4 regions of the Vreelandella piezotolerans genome follow, and region 3 is predicted to be linked to each of the others. Evidence: predicted binding sites of a transcription regulator. Region 3 holds the regulator's gene; each other region holds the start of a gene.

Region 1 (2,178 bases), 900 kb from region 3:
TAGGCTAAGCGGCCGTTAGAGCGCTGCCCATCTGAAACGTGGCTTATCGAGCAGGGCTCGTGTAAGCCGCGTTTTTTCATGCCCGCCGCGGTTCGACGGCGGTTTTGAGGCGGTTTTCTAGGCCGCTGATATCCAACTCGACATCCCGCGGCCAGCCGATGGTCAGGCGCACGCCGTCGCCATCGTAGTCTGCCTGCTGCACGGGCAGCGCCTGCTCGTCGCACCATGCGCGCGCTTGCGCTTCGTGGGCGAAGCTGACCTTCAACCGATAGCTGTCCCGCTCGATGACTTCCCGGGTGGGCAGCGTTTCCAAGCCGGCTTTGACGGCCTGAGCATAGGCGCGGGCCAGCCCGCCAGTGCCTAACTTGGTGCCGCCAAAGTAGCGAATCACCACGCAGCCGATTTCGCCGATCTGGCTGCCCTGAAGTGCCTGGAACATGGGGCGTCCGGCGGTGCCGCCCGGTTCGCCATCATCAGAAAAGCCAATATGGGTTTGCTCGCCAGGAGGGCCAGCAATGAAGGCCGTACAGTGATGGCTAGCGTTTGGGTGAGCAGCTTTGGCCGCTTGAAGCAGCGTGTCGAAAGCGTCAGGGGTGGGGGCATGGCACAGCCAAGCCAAAAATTGGCTTTTCTCGACGTCGATGTCGGCGGTGTGCCATATACCAAGGGCTAAATCAGGGACTCGAAAACGCAACGAGGGCTCCCGGCAGGGTGGGTGACCAATTAGTGATGCTGGGTTTCCGTGGTGTGTTGGGCCACGCCCATTACCATGCCCAGCACCTGAATGTCACAATTATGCAGGAATAGGTCCGGTATGGCTGCATCTTCCGGCCATAAATGGATGCCCAAGCGGCTAATGGAGAGCTGCTTAAGCGTCACTTCGCGCTGGTTGATCGTCGCAACGGCGGTCTCTTGATGGGCGTCGTGCTGGTGACGGTGAATGATGATGACATCGCCGTCGAAGAGATTGCAGTCGCGCATGCGGTCGCCGCGAATACGCAGGGCGTAGGTGTTGCGACGTGTGACGCGAGGGGATGTGCACGCTTGGCGCGCATGTGATGAGGCGCTGCGAGACGCTAGTGGGGTAGGCGTCGATGGCGCTACCGGTTGAGACAGCGTCTGAGAGGGTACGTAAGAAGGAACCTGAGACGTTACCCTAGAGGGTAGGCAGATCGTCATAGTGTGTTCTCCCATGCAGCGCCCGTTGTCGAGGCGTTTGATTGAGGCGATACCTGTTGTTTTATTCTGTGGTGTCTATTCATACAGTGTTTACAGTATAAGCCTGTTTTTGCATACAGTGCTAGTCCTGTCTTTTGCAGGACGCCTCCATGAGGTGCTTAAGCAAGCATTGGTTTGGGGCACGCTGCGACCCAAGACCGCAGAGCCCGACTGGCGGGGAAGGGCCTTTCCGTGTAGAGTTCGACCCAAAATCAATGCGCCTGGAGTGTCTTTTGAGCCTGTGCCTGCAAGCCCGACAATTGGCCTGTGAACGCGACGACCGTTGGCTGTTTGAAGGGCTCGATCTCGATATCCAATCGGGTGAGATCGTGCGCATCGAGGGCCCAAACGGCAGCGGCAAAACGACGCTGCTAAAAATACTCTCAGGGCAATTAACCGATTACCGTGGCGAGCTTTTCTGGAATGGCGCGCCCATGCGCCAAGCCCGTGAACATTTTCTCGCCAATTTGCTCTATTTAGGTCATGCCCCCGGTGTGAAGGCGGGTCTCTCGCCGCTGGAGAATTTAGCTTGGTATCAAGCGCTTAGCGGAGTGGTGGGCAGCGAGCCTGCACGGGAGGCAGCGCTGGCAGCCGTTGGACTTACCGGTTTCGAGGACGTGCCTGCCGGTCAGCTGTCTGCCGGGCAACAGCGGCGTGTGGCGCTGGCGCGTTTGACCCTCACTCAGCGTGCGCTGTGGGTGCTAGACGAGCCTTTCACTGCCATCGATCGTCAAGGGGTGGCGGCGCTGGAGGCGCAGTTGGTGGCCCATGCGCAGTCTGGCGGCTGTGTGTTGGTGACCACGCACCATGCGCTGGCCGAGTCACCCGTGCTCAGGCGTATTCAGCTGGGGTAAGAAGGAGACAGCGTTGCAACGTTCACACGCTCCATTAAGCCCCCCCGAGGTGGCCATGCATGCCCCCCAGGGCGGTCTGCTGGTGGCCATCAAGGCCACGCTCAAG
Region 2 (2,178 bases), 230 kb from region 3:
CTGAAACCGCTGGGCAATCAAATCGGCGAAGACCCCTTCGCCGCGAAAGCGCTTCCCAAAGGCCGCCTCGTAGGTTTTACCGCCCCGACACTGGCGCATCAAACTCATTACCTTAGCGGCGCGCTCGGGGTAGTGGGCCTCTAGCCACGCCTCGAATAGAGGCGCGACCTCGTGGGGTAGCCTCAGCAGCATCCAAGTGGCGGTGCGCGCTCCTGCACGGCTCGCGGCTTCCAGAATGCGTTCGATCTCATGGTCGGTCAGGCCAGGAATGATGGGGGATACCAGCGTGCCCACCGGAATTCCCGCTGTATTCAGCTCACGAATCACTTTCAGACGCGCCTGGGGCGATGCCGCACGGGGTTCCAGCGTGCGCTTGAGGTCAGCGTCCAGGCTGGTCAAACTCACGAACACCCGCACCAAGCGATGCTCCGCCATTTCTGCCAGTAGATCGATATCCCGCAAAATCAGCGTGCTTTTCGTCACTAGCGTGACCGGGTGTCGGCACGCCAGTAGAAACTCCAGCAGGCGGCGGGTGGTTTGGTAAGTGGCTTCCAGCGGCTGGTAGCAGTCGGTATTGCCAGAAAGGTTAATGGGACGGCAAACGTAGTGAGGGTGGCAAAGCTCCTCTTTTAAATGCTCCACCAACCCGCTGCGGGCGATCAGCTTGGTCTCGAAATCCAGCCCCGGCGATAAATCCCAATAAGCGTGGGAAGGGCGGGCGTAGCAGTACACGCAGCCATGCTCACAGCCACGGTAAGGGTTGAGCGAGCGGTCGAAGGGCAGGTCGGGCGACTGGTTCCAAGAGAGCGCGCTTTTGCTGGGCTCTTCACGCACTTCCGTTGCCAGCGAGTTGGCGGCCTCTTCCTGCCACCAGCCGTCATCCTCCGCCACGCTGTGGGTAGGGGCAAAACGGTTATGCGGGTCGTAGGTAGCACCGCGCCCTTTGTGCACGGTAGTGCGAGAGAGGTCCAATGATGTCATCTGCCACCTCGTACGTAGCATTGAAATATATGTTCATGCATACAGTATATGAGGTTTTCTCAGCACCGCAACCAAGCGGGCAGTACAGCCACGACAGCGCTAATGGTATTTTGGGAAAAGAGGGACGACTTACTTGGATGATTGCAGGAGGGAAAGCATGTACGCGACGAAGAATCAGCGTGTGGCGCTGATCATTATCGACATGCAGCAGGGCATGGCGACTGAAAAGGCGGGAGAGCGCAATAACCCGCAAACCGAAGCCAACATTCAGCGACTGCTAGCCACTTGGCGGCAAAGCCAGCAGCCAGTGGTTCATGTGCGTCATCTCTCTCGCTCACCCGAATCGCCGTTTTGGCCTGGTCAGAGCGGCGTGCTGTTCCAGCCTGCGTTTGAGCCACTCGCCACCGAGCATATCGTCGATAAAAACGTGCCCGATGCGTTCACTCACTCTGGGTTAGAGCGCTGGTTACACGCCCGCAACGTCCATCAGCTGGTCGTCGTCGGCGTCAGTACCAGTAACTCCGTCGAGGCCACGGTGCGTTCGGCGGGAAATTTGGGCTTCAATGCCTACGTGGTGAGCGATGCCACCTTCACGTTTGCACAGCAAGATTACACAGGTAGCTTTCGCACAGCCGACGAGGTGCATGCGATGTCGCTGGCGAATTTGGACGGGGAGTATGCGCAGATTGTGAGTATGGAAGAGGCGCTGGCCTTTTTGTAGATCGTTCTACCACTCTCCGCTCTCGATCAGCTGCGTTGCCTCAACCGTTGGGTTGTAGATATAGCACCACGCATCGCCATACTGTGTTGCCAGCACCGTCCGGTCGTACACGCCTTCTGCGGGGGCCAGGGGCAGGTAATCTTCCAATTCATCGAGCCGCGCTAATCGCTCGGCGTCGATGGCGTACACTTCAACGATCACACCGGCAGACGGCGTGAGCTTGGCGCCTGGGTAGGGCCCAAGATCGTAGAGCGTAATCTCGTTTAGGCAGTCTTGACCCAGCATGTCCGCGCCGTTTAACCAATGATGATTGCGGTGGCCGCGCTTTAACGTGCCGTACACAGCGACTCGAGGGCAGCGCTGGATGGCTTGGTGAAGATGCTGCATGGGGTCACCTTTTCGCACTATTCAATAAGCTAAGACGACACGCCGATTTTCGACCGCTAAGAGCCATTCAACAAACGTTGGCCTAAAAG
Region 3 (2,178 bases):
CTGCCATTACGTCACCGAAGAGCTGGACGCGGGCCCGATCATCGAGCAGGACATACATCGGGTCAGCCATTGCCACACGCCGACCGATCTCGTTCGCTTCGGTCGCGACGTTGAAAAAGCGGTGTTGGCGCGTGGTTTACGCTGGCACTTGGAAGATCGTGTGCTCATTCACGGCAATAAAACAGTCGTCTTTAGTTAATCTACCGGGGGCGCTATGTCGTTTGCACAGAGCGTATTGGCACCATGGGCGCTGGTGATGACGTGGTTGTTGTCATTGGGCATGGTGGGCTGGTGCATTTGGCTGCGCCCTTGGCAACCGTTGCTCGAAGATACCGCGCTCCAACATCGATGGTTGGCCGCGACGCTTGTCGTCATGCTGTTTTGGCAGCTTCGCGCTCAAGCAGTGGATTGGTTGACGCTTCACCTAGTATTTACGGTGTTAATGACGCTGGTCTTTAAAATGCCGTTAGCGCTGCTGAGCAACGTAATGATCAACGCTGCCATGGTAGCGATTGGACGTAACGAGTGGAACCTTCTTGGGGCGAACGTACTGGTGACTGGCATCGTGCCTGCTATGGTGACAGGCATCGTGTGGCGTCTGGTGGATCGCCGCCTGCCGGATAATTTGATGGTGTTCTTATTCGCCTGCGGATTTTTCGGCGCAGCGCTGTCGACGTTAGGTGGCGGGCTTGTCGCGGTGGCGCTCATCATATTGGCGGGCACGGATCCTGAGGCCGTATATCTCGCTCAAGAGTATGCCCGCTTTTTACCGCTGCTGATGCCGTCGGAAGCCTTCATCACCGGGATGCTGCTCAGCATCTTGCTAGTCTACCACCCAAGTTGGGTGGCCACCTTCAATGACCACCGTTACATCGACTCACAGTAAATACACTTCGTGTGCCGGGTCTGACCACGGCCTCAGCTCAGCCGAGCGCTTGTCCGTTTCCGCCCCGAATAACGCCGACGCCGACACCCTCGATATCCAGTTGTTGGGTGCGCAGATCGATCTCGATCGGTGGGAAGTCGGCATTCTCGGCGATCAACGTGACTTGATGGCCCTGGCGTTTAAAACGCTTGACCGTCACTTCGTCTTCTAACCGTGCTACGACGATCTGGCCATCGCGTACGCGATCAGTGCGATGAACGGCCAGAAGATCGCCTTCCAAAATGCCGACATCTTTCATGGAGAGGCCGCGTACACGTAATAGGTAATCGGCTTTGGGCGTAAAATACTCGGCTGGAAGCGGGCAGTAGCGGTCTATGTGTTCGGCAGCCAAGATTGGACTACCGGCGGCAACTTCGCCAATCACGGGTAGCCCATTGGGTACAGGCTCGGAGGCGGCCGTTGTCGTTGCTGGCACTTCGCTAGGTTCCAGCACCTCCTGGTTCGGTAGCCGAATTCCCCGCGACGTATTTCGAATGATGCGTATGGCGCCTTTACGCTCGAGCGCACGCAAATGCTCCTCGGCAGCATTTGGAGAGCGGAACCCCAGCGCCTTGGCGATTTCAGCGCGCGTTGGCGGGTACCCCAGGTCACCCATGGTTTTGACGATGAAATCAAATACGTGCTGCTGACGTGCTGTGAGTGGACGAGACATACCAAACTCCAAAACAGTGAAAAGACAGTAGCTACATGTCGGCTTAATCAGTATGTGTTTAAGTATACAGTATGTTGCTCTGTCCAGTACATGGTCCATGACAAACGCCAGTACATAGCGAGCTCTTTGAAAGCTAGGTAAAGAAGGCGCCGCCCATGGACCGTTGGCGAACTGGATAAGTGATTGAGCCTGTCAAACATATGTCATAGTATGCAGCGTTGTTTAAAACACCTGTTTTTTGGAGGGCGAGATGGCCCAATCAGATACGGTAACGCGTATATTGGACACGGCAGAGGTGCTATTTGCAGAGCGAGGCTTTGCCGAGACGTCGCTGCGCAATATCACCAGCAAGGCACGCGTCAATTTGGCGGCCGTCAACTACCACTTTGGTTCCAAAAAAGCACTGATTCAAGCGGTGTTCGCTCGCTATCTCGATCCGTTTTCGGCACGTTTTCATACGGCACTGGATGAACTCGAGACGCGCCATCAAGGTCAACCGATTCCTTTGGAAGTGCTGCTTGAGACCATGGCGACCACGGTGTTGGCCGTCCCGGCAGAACGCAATAGCCTGAAAGTGTTC
Region 4 (2,178 bases), 960 kb from region 3:
TCATGGCCGCCGTGGGCGTACCTACCACTCGCGCCTTGGCTGCCGTTTCAACCGGCGAACGCGTGGTGCGCCAAATGGCCGAGCCGGGAGCCGTGCTGACCCGCGTGGCCAGCAGCCATATTCGTGTGGGCACGTTCCAGTTTGCCGCCGTTCGCCGCGATGAAGACGCGCTAAAAGCGCTGGCCGACCATGTGATTGCCCGCCACTACCCAGAGGCGGCCAATGCTGACGATCCGTACCTGGCGCTGTTGGAGGCGGTGACCGCCCGCCAAGCGGCGCTAGTGGCGCGTTGGATGAGCTTGGGCTTTATTCACGGCGTGATGAATACAGACAACTGCAGCATTGCCGGTGAAACCATCGATTACGGCCCCTGCGCGTTTATGGAGCAGTTCGACCCGCAGAAGGTGTATAGCTCCATTGACCAGGGCGGGCGCTACGCCTTCGACAATCAGCCTGGCATTGCCCAATGGAACCTGGCTCGTTTTGCCGAAACCCTGCTTCCGCTGATGCGCGTTGAGGGCGATGCTGCGGTAGAGCAAGCCACCGAGGTGCTACGCGGCTTTACCGCTCGTTTTGGCGCCGAGCAGCGCCGCCTGCATGCCGACAAGCTGGGCCTTGCCCCGGAAAGCGATCGCGCCGTGGCGCTGATGGAAGCGCTAGAGATCCAGATGCATCAAGGCCGCATGGACATGACCGCGACGTTCGACGCGTTGACGCACTATGCTCAAGTCTTGAGCGCGGACACGTCAGCCCACTCCCAAAAAGAGGCGCTGCTGGCGCTGACCACGCAGCCCGCTGGCCTGACCGCTTGGCTGGCCGACTGGGAAAACGCCCAGCAAGCCAGCCAGCAGAGTGAGCGCCTGGAGGTCATGCGTCGCGCCAACCCGGTGGTGATTCCCCGCAATCACCGCATTCAAGAGGTCATCGATGCGGCGGTAGAAGGCGATTTCGCGCCTTTCCACACGCTGCTCGCGGCGGTCACGCAGCCCTTTGATGAATCCGAAGAAGCGCGCCGCTTGGCCGCTCCGGCCACGGAAAGCGAGCAGGTGTTGCGCACCTTTTGTGGTACGTGATTTAGACCAGCGAGTATGGGCGGAAAACCCGTAGCGGGGGTCTTTCGCCAGGGATGGCGAAAGTAGCGTCCAGGGAGGGATTCACAGCGCCCCCGCCTAGGGTTTTGCTGCTCATCAGCGCTGTAGCACACCCTGTGATAAACTGTGCTTTTTTACAGGTAAGGGCGGAGGCAAGGTCGGCCTGTGCGCAAAATCATCCACTGCGACTGTGACTGCTTCTATGCGGCGGTCGAGATGCGCGATAACCCCGCGTTGACCGATATCCCCATTGCCATTGGCGGCAGTGTGGAGCAGCGCGGGGTGGTTGCCACCTGCAACTACCCGGCGCGTAAGTTCGGTATTCACTCCGCCATGCCCATGGCCCAGGCGCTCAAACGTTGCCCCCATCTCACGGTGATTCGGGGCGATATGGCGAAGTACAAAGATGTTGCCCGCCAGGTGTTTGCCATCTACCGCGATGTGACCGAGCTGATCGAGCCGCTGTCGCTGGATGAAGCCTTTCTGGATGTCTCGGAGGTCACGCTGTACCACGGCAGCGCTACCCGCATGGCCGAAGCCATTCGTCAGCGGGTGAGGCAAGAAGTGGGTATTACCGTTTCGGCGGGCGTGGCACCCAACAAGTTTCTCGCCAAGATCGCCAGCGACTGGCGCAAGCCCGATGGTCTCTTTGTCATCACGCCTAACGATATCGACGCCTTCGTGCAGCAGCTGCCGGTGAAAAAGATCCACGGCGTGGGGCCGCGGACCGCTGAAAAACTCGCCGAGCTGGGCATTCAGACCGGCGCGGATCTGCGCGCCCGGCCGTTGACCGAGCTGGTGGAACGCTTTGGCCGCTTTGGTCATCGGCTACACGAACTTAGCCACGGGCGCGATGAGCGCCCGGTCAAAACCCACCGCGAGCGCAAGTCGATCAGCACCGAGCAAACCTACTCCCAGGATTTACCCACCCTAGACGCCTGCCGCCAGCAGCTCCCCGAGCTGATCAGCGATTTAGAGCGCCGTTACGCTCGCCTAGACCCGGCCCCCGCCGTGCGCGGGGTGATGGTGAAAGTAAAGTTCAACGACTTCACCCAAACCACTGTCGAACACGCCGACCCCGCACCTA

The links. Region 3 encodes LexA, which represses DNA repair genes until DNA is damaged. Its sites were predicted from a motif close to TACTGTNTANNTANACAGTA; they were not measured.
Region 1: the regulator LexA is predicted to act here: its motif matches at 1,249-1,268, upstream of GYM47_RS18325 (LexA family protein).
Region 2: the regulator LexA is predicted to act here: its motif matches at 1,009-1,028, upstream of GYM47_RS06830 (PA0069 family radical SAM protein).
Region 4: the regulator LexA is predicted to act here: its motif matches at 1,214-1,233, upstream of dinB (DNA polymerase IV).

Annotation. Positions count from the first base shown of each region.
Region 1 is NZ_CP048602.1:806,676-808,853, forward strand. Features, by position in the region: gene GYM47_RS03725 (sodium ion-translocating decarboxylase subunit beta) at 1-8, shown strand, start outside; gene GYM47_RS03730 (IMPACT family protein) at 77-694, opposite strand; gene GYM47_RS18325 (LexA family protein) at 724-1,194, opposite strand; gene ccmA (cytochrome c biogenesis heme-transporting ATPase CcmA) at 1,452-2,072, shown strand; gene ccmB (heme exporter protein CcmB) at 2,128-2,178, shown strand, end outside.
Region 2 is NZ_CP048602.1:1,482,334-1,484,511, forward strand. Features, by position in the region: gene GYM47_RS06830 (PA0069 family radical SAM protein) at 1-981, opposite strand, end outside; gene GYM47_RS06835 (cysteine hydrolase family protein) at 1,139-1,702, shown strand; gene GYM47_RS06840 (gamma-glutamylcyclotransferase family protein) at 1,709-2,089, opposite strand.
Region 3 is NZ_CP048602.1:1,711,237-1,713,414, forward strand. Features, by position in the region: gene purU (formyltetrahydrofolate deformylase) at 1-199, shown strand, start outside; gene GYM47_RS07865 (energy-coupling factor ABC transporter permease) at 215-886, shown strand; gene lexA (transcriptional repressor LexA) at 924-1,598, opposite strand; gene GYM47_RS07875 (TetR/AcrR family transcriptional regulator) at 1,849-2,178, shown strand, end outside.
Region 4 is NZ_CP048602.1:748,464-750,641, forward strand. Features, by position in the region: gene GYM47_RS03475 (protein adenylyltransferase SelO) at 1-1,073, shown strand, start outside; gene dinB (DNA polymerase IV) at 1,257-2,178, shown strand, end outside.